One region of the Idiomarina sp. ST20R2A10 genome, then DNA from elsewhere that is predicted to be linked to it. Evidence: predicted binding sites of a transcription regulator. Region 1 holds the regulator's gene; each other region holds the start of a gene.
What was found. The regulator sigma-54, encoded in region 1, starts transcription at its own class of promoters, with help from an activator protein. The targets are predictions, from matches to a motif close to GTTGGCACGNNNNTNGNNT.
Positions count from the first base shown of each region.

Region 2: a site for sigma-54 is predicted at 1,389-1,407, ahead of flgB (flagellar basal body rod protein FlgB). Genes of this name have one in related genera too.
Region 3: a site for sigma-54 is predicted at 1,355-1,373, ahead of ACP7H9_RS11310 (flagellar basal body rod protein FlgF). Genes of this name have one in related genera too.

Region 1 is NZ_JBNIEY010000005.1:48,077-50,348, forward strand. Features, by position in the region: gene ptsN (PTS IIA-like nitrogen regulatory protein PtsN) at 1-247, opposite strand, end outside; gene hpf (ribosome hibernation promoting factor) at 251-538, opposite strand; gene ACP7H9_RS08890 (RNA polymerase factor sigma-54) at 566-2,026, opposite strand; gene lptB (LPS export ABC transporter ATP-binding protein) at 2,048-2,272, opposite strand, start outside.
Region 2 is NZ_JBNIEY010000008.1:62,416-64,687, forward strand. Features, by position in the region: gene flgD (flagellar hook assembly protein FlgD) at 1-476, opposite strand, end outside; gene flgC (flagellar basal body rod protein FlgC) at 491-943, opposite strand; gene flgB (flagellar basal body rod protein FlgB) at 950-1,354, opposite strand; gene ACP7H9_RS11335 (CheR family methyltransferase) at 1,455-2,272, opposite strand, start outside.
Region 3 is NZ_JBNIEY010000008.1:59,874-62,145, reverse strand. Features, by position in the region: gene flgE (flagellar hook protein FlgE) at 1-1,303, shown strand, start outside; gene ACP7H9_RS11310 (flagellar basal body rod protein FlgF) at 1,423-2,166, shown strand; gene flgG (flagellar basal-body rod protein FlgG) at 2,188-2,272, shown strand, end outside.

The DNA of each region.
Region 1 (2,272 bases):
AGGTCAGTAATACCGCTACTGGGTGATTCGCATTAGGTAAACGGCCATGAGGAATTGCGATACCTAAGCCAATTCCCGTACTGCCTAAACGCTCACGGTTTAACAGGCTCTCAAAAATGTCATGACGGGTAATGCCAGACAGCTTAGGGGCTACGATTTGACTAATGGTTTCAAGTAGTCGTTTTTTACTTGCGCCCTCGACTGCACACTTGGTGCAGTCGGGGCTTAACAATTCACTCAGTTGCATGGATTAATGTTGTTTCATTTTCTCTTTGTGTTTAATCACCTGACGGTCCAGTTTATTAATTAAACCGTCGATGGCCGCGTACATATCTTCGTGTTTTGCGTCGGCGAAAAGCTCACCGCCATTCACGTGCAGCGTAGCTTCCGCTTTTTGAATCGTTTTTTCAACATTTAGGATGACGTGAACATTAGTTATATGGTCAAAATGTCTTTCCAGCTTGGCAAATTTTGTGTCCACGTAGTCACGCAGAGCTTCGGTAATATCGATGTGATGACCGGTCAAATTAATTTGCATAACGTCTTCCTTCTGCAGTTAACAAAGTTACAAAAGACTTTTGCGTTGGCTCGATGATGGAATGTTTAACGATTCCCGATACTTCGCAATTGTCCTTCTTGCTACTTGGATACCTTGTTCGGCTATCAGTTCAGCAATCTTACTGTCACTTAACGGTTTACTGCGATTTTCAGCAGCGACCATCTTCTTAATTAAAGCACGTATTGCCGTGCTTGAACACTCGCCACCGCCCTCTGTACTGACATGACTTGAGAAAAAATATTTCAACTCAAATACGCCACTTGGGCAGTGTAAGTATTTTTGTGTCGTTACGCGTGAAATCGTACTTTCATGCATATCCACGGCTTCTGCAACATCGTTCAGAACCATTGGCTTCATAGCTTCTTCACCATGCTCAAAAAAGCCCTGTTGGCGTTGTACTATGCAATTGGCCACTTTCAGCAGCGTATCGTTTCTGCTCTCCAGGCTTTTTATGAACCAGCGCGCTTCTTGCGTATGGTTTTTTATGTACTGGCTGTCGGCTACTGACTTTGTTGCTTTACTCAAGGCCGCGTATTCTTCGTTCACTTTTAGTTTAGGTACGCTATCCGGGTTTAATTCGACCATCCAACGACCATTTTTTTTAGTAACGGCCACATCGGGAATAACATATTCAACGGGTTGCTGCGCAACTTGCTCCCCCGGGTGCGGGTGCAACTGTTGAATTAATCGCATAGTTTGGCGTAAATCGTCTTCCGATAGCTTCAGTTTACGCTGAATGGTGCGAAAATCGCGACTGCCAAGTAAGTCCATATGTTCAGTCACTAAGCATAGAGCAACCTGCTTGTATTCAGTGTCGTCGCTCAGTTGGCGTAATTGAATGGCAAGGCACTCACTGACGCTGCGTGCGCCGACACCTATTGGGTCGAAATGCTGAATACGCTTAAGCACCATGCAGACTTCTTCTGCTTCCACTTCGGGCAGGCGCACAGCTTCAATAATTTCATTAACATCAACCATCAGATAGCCATTGTCGTCTATGGCTTCAATAATGGCTTCAGCTATGGCGGTGTCTTCTTCCGAAAAATGAGAAAGTTGCATTTGCCAAAGCAGGTGATCCTGCAAAGACTCGCTGGTAGAGCCTTGATAGACCTCAAAATCGCCGTCAAAGGATTTACCTGAAGAGGCTGCACCGTTGGCCGGGGTATGACTGGAGTAGGTGTCGTCCCAACTGCTGTCGACCGGCAGTTCGTCAGGCATTTCCTGGGTTTTTATAACGTCGGATGTTTCCCGTTGGCTGTCGTCTCTTTCTTCAATATTGCGAGTTTCGGGTTGGTCCGCGTCGTTACTCGTTTCACCTTCAACCTCCAGCAGCGGGTTGCTGTCTAATGCATCCTGAATTTCTGACTGAAGATCGAGCGAGGAAAGCTGCAGCAGGCGGATGGCCTGTTGGAGTTGTGGCGTCATGGTCAGGTGCTGACCAATTTTTAGCTGCAGACTTTGCTTCATAATGACTGTCCCGGTATCACGTTATAGGGTGAACTGCTCACCGAGGTAAACGTCTCTAACCTGTTGATTCGATAATATACTTTCTGCATCCCCACTGGCAATAAGCTCACCATGACTGACAATGTAAGCGTGTTCACAAACAGACAATGTCTCGCGCACATTGTGGTCGGTAATAAGTACACCAATACCACGTTGCTTTAAATGTTCAACAATCTTTTTAATATCAATAACCGAAATAGGGTCAAC
Region 2 (2,272 bases), on a different contig from region 1:
CACTCAAACTCTTTCGTGCCCTGGGGCATATCGCCAATCTCAATGGTCTTGACCGTAGCACCGGTTGAGTCCTTGATATTAATCTTCACGTTTTGTGCAGACTGGGGGGTTGCAATCATGCCTGTTACGCCGGCTCCGGTTTCCAGGTTAGCCTGGTCAGTCGGTACCAACACTTTACGCCCGACCATAGTTGACGCTTGCAACGCCTGATTTGACGTCATATCACTGGCGAACTGGTCAAAACGCTCTGAAAGCCCGGTTATTCCCTCTGCCATAGTAAAGTTGGTCATCTGAGCAATCATCTGGTCATTTTCGACCGGCTTAGACGGGTCCTGCATGCTAAGCTGCTCGGTTAACAGCCTGAAAAAATCTTCCTGCTCAAGCTTGCTCCGCTCATCTGGATCAGCATATCTGGCATCGTCTTCCTTCTTCCATTTCATATCATCTATATAGGAATTACTGCTTACGCCTTCCATTTGTTATCTCCTGCTTATCCTTGACCCAGACGTAATAAACGCTGTGTCATTGTTTTGGCAGTGTCCGCTACCTGCACGTTGGTCTGGTAGGAACGCGAAGCCGAAATCATATTGGCCATCTCTTCCATGGTGTTGACGTTGGGGCGGTAGATATAACCGCTTTCGTCCGCCATGGGATGGTTTGGTGCATATTCAATTTGCAGTGGGTCCTGGCTTTCCACTATTCCCATAACTTTAACACCCGCTTCCTGACCCGCCTGAGTCTGGTTCGTCAGGCTGTTGCCCTTGTAATTGCCGCTGGCATCGGCTAACGCGGTCGCAAAAACTGGGTTTCTGGCTCTGTAAGTTTCATCAATACTGCTGCTAATTGAGTTAGCGTTTGCCAGGTTACTGGCCGTTGTATTCAGCCGTACAGACTGCGCACTCATGGCAGAACCGGTCACATTAAAAATATTAAACAGACTCATGACTTATTATCTCCCTTGTCCGCCCAGGGCTTTCTTCACACCGCTGATGCGGCCGTCAAGAAAGTTCATGGTCATTTCATACTCCAATGCATTTTGGGCATACAAGTTTTGTTCCAACTGCACATCAACGGTGTTGCCGTCGCCGGTATCCGGTTGAGATGGAGTGCGGAACTTCTCGGTTCCCTGGGGTTTTACTTCAACGCTGAAATGCTGTTCGTGAGTACGCGCCATTTTGTGGTTTTCCATACCGCGTTGCGCTTGCTGCAACGCTTGCTGGAAGTCCAGGCCTTTGGCTTTATAGCCGGGGGTATCGGCATTGGCAATATTGTTGGCAATAAGCTCCGCCCGCTGAGTGCGTACACCCAGCGTGTGTTGCTGTATTCCCATAAGCTTGTCCATGGAAAGTGCCATATTTTTGTCTCCACAGTGTTCGATAGTGAAGACAATGCAGGAAGTGTGCCAATTTAAAGAGGGGTTATTACTTTTTCAGGCGGATATTTCCTGTAGGAAACTATTTTCTTCGGTAAATGATACCTGGCTGGCAGCGGATCATCTCAAAATCCTCAGTAAGTCCGGAAATAGACTCAGAAGCACCAAGGAAAAGATAACCGCCGGGGTTCAGCGATTGCCGGAATTGGGCAATAATTTTCCGCTTTACTTCAGGGGCAAAGTAAATAAGGACATTGCGGCAAAAAATAACATCAAATTTGCCCAGCAGAGAATAGCTGTCCAGCAAGTTCAAATGACGGAAATGAATAAACTGTTTAAGCTCGTCTTTTACTCTCATGGAGCCGGCTTTCGTTTCGGCGTCCGTAAAAAACTTCTTTCGCCGTTCAGCCGACAAACCACGCGCAAGTGCCAGGCTATCGTACTCGCCAATGGCACACTGCTCGAGTACCTTATTGGAAATATCGGTTGCTGTTACTTTTATGCCAGCTCTTAGCCCACCCGGGTTCTTCGCCTTATACTCTAAGTACGTCATGGCAATAGAATAAGGCTCCTGCCCCGAGGAACAGGCGGCAGACCAAATCTTTAAAGGCCCGGCGTGATTTTTATATTCAGGGAGAATACGGTCATTCAAAATTTCAAACGGGTAAGTGTCACGAAACCATAAGGTTTCGTTGGTTGTCATGGCATCAATAACAGCCGCCCGCAAAGCCCGTTCACTTAGCTTCATTGAACGTTTTACAAGCTCCGCCAGCGAATCGATATTAAACCGGCCCATTAAAGGGCCTAACCGACTCTTCACCAGATACAGTTTACTCTCACCCAACACGATACCGCATTGATGCTCAAGGAACTGACGAAATTCCTGATACTCCGATAAAC
Region 3 (2,272 bases), on a different contig from region 1:
TCTAGATGTAACCGCTAATAATATTTCAAACGTAAAAACGTCCGGCTTTAAACAGTCGCGTGCGGAATTCGCTGACGTTTATGCGACCAGTATTTTCAACGCCGGTAATACGAAAGTGGGTGACGGTGTTTTGACGTCATCAGTGGCTCAGCAGTTTAGTCAGGGCACATTAGAGTTCACGGAAAACTCGCTGGATATGGCGATTTCAGGCAACGGCTTTTTTGCCACTACAGACGGTTTAGGCTCTCGCGATATGACTTACACGCGCTCAGGAGCGTTCAAACTGAACGACGATAAGTTTATTGTGGATAACCAGGGTAACTATTTGCAAGGGTATCAGGTTGACCGTAATAGCGGCACTAACTCCTCAGTTGCTTTGGCAACCACTCAGCCAATTCGTATTCCTGATGTCGCCGGTGCGCCGCAAAGCACTGATAATGTATTTACCGCATTTAACGTCGATGCGCGTCGTTCGCCAATTGATGGCGCAGCGAATCCGTTTGATCCGGAAACACCAAGTACTTACCAAAGTTCTACATCGGCTACCGTTTATGATTCATTAGGTGAATCGCATACGTTGTCTACTTATTATGTGAAGCGCGATAATAACCAGTGGGATGTCTACGCGACTTTTGATGGTGACGAAATTGACATGACTCCTACAGGCACAGCAACAGCCTCGCCGGATGCGTCGGTCAATGGTTATGCCGGTTTACGAGTAGAGTTTTTAGGCAGTGGTGATCCGGATGTCGCGGCAGGCCAGAATACTTTTGACCCAGGCTCAATCGACTTGTCAGGCAACAACGTTGATGGCGACCCGTACCTGAATAATGGTGCTGATGCGCAAACTATCCAGTTTAACTTTCAGGATTTAACAGGAACCACAACGCCGACTCAGTTTGCGTCAGATTTTGAAGTAACTGCTTTGGATCAGGACGGTAGCACCGTAGGCCGTCTGACTAACGTTGATATCGACAAGTCAGGTCTTATTGCGGCAACCTACTCAAATGGTGATGTTCAATACTTAGGCCAGGTTGCTATTGTTCGCTTTGCCAATGAGCAGGGCTTAACGCAAATTGGCGGTACCAAGTGGCGTGAAAGTATTGACTCTGGCGAGCCGCTTTCTGGTGAAGCAAATACCGGAACTTTCGGTGGTATTGAAGCTTCAGCGCTGGAAAACTCTAACGTTAATCTGACCAAAGAACTGGTTGATTTGATTACCGCCCAGCGTAACTTCCAGGCGAACTCGCGTTCGTTAGAAGTTAACAACACCATTAACCAGACGATTCTTCAGATTCGATAATAACTTCTCGGTTATTAGCTTAAAAAGACGCCTTCGGGCGTCTTTTTTGTTTTTGGCACGAAATCTGCATTGTCTTAATAATAAACCGCAGATGACAAAATTTTGGCTGGAGGTCAGCTATGGACAAGATGCTATGGGTAGCAATGAGCGGCGCGAAGGAAAATATGAACGCCGTCGCTGTTCGTGCCAACAACTTAGCTAACGCCAATACCACGGCGTTTAAAGGCGACTTGCAACAGGCGCGGGCCATGCAGGCCTTTGGTGAAGGTTTGCCAACTCGGGTATTTTCTATGACGGAAAGCCCCGGGCAAAATTTTGCCAGTGGAGCAATACAAACAACCGGCCGGAACATGGATGTTGCCATTAAAGATCAGGGCTGGATTGCAGTCGACGATGGCAGCGGTAATGAACGTTATACCCGCAATGGTAGCCTTGAAGTCGGCACTGATGGCTTGTTGAAAAACTCAACAGGGCAGACAGTGCTCGGCAATAACGGCCCCATATTTGTTCCTATGCCGATAGATAATCTGGTTATTGGAGCGAACGGGAATGTCTCTATACGTCCGATGGGAGCTCCGGCGAACGCGATGGAAGTGATTGACCGCATTAAATTAGTAAACCCGCCGAACGGTAATATGGAAAAAGGCAACGATGGCCTGTTTAAGTTAAAAGACGACCAACAAGCTTTCGCCGATGCCAACGTAAAACTGCAAATTGGCGCTCTGGAAGGCAGTAATGTAAATAGTGTCGAAGAAATGACGCACATGATTGCCTTGCAGCGCCAGTATGAAATGAACGTCAAATTAATGAAAACGGCCGACGAGAATGCTCAGCGTTCTGAGTCGCTGATGAGAATGAGCTAAGTTTAGCCCAGGAGAAAGACCATGAACCCAGCATTATGGATAAGTAAAACCGGATTGGACGCGCAGCAGCGCGATATTTCAGTTATTTCCAACAACCTGGCGAACT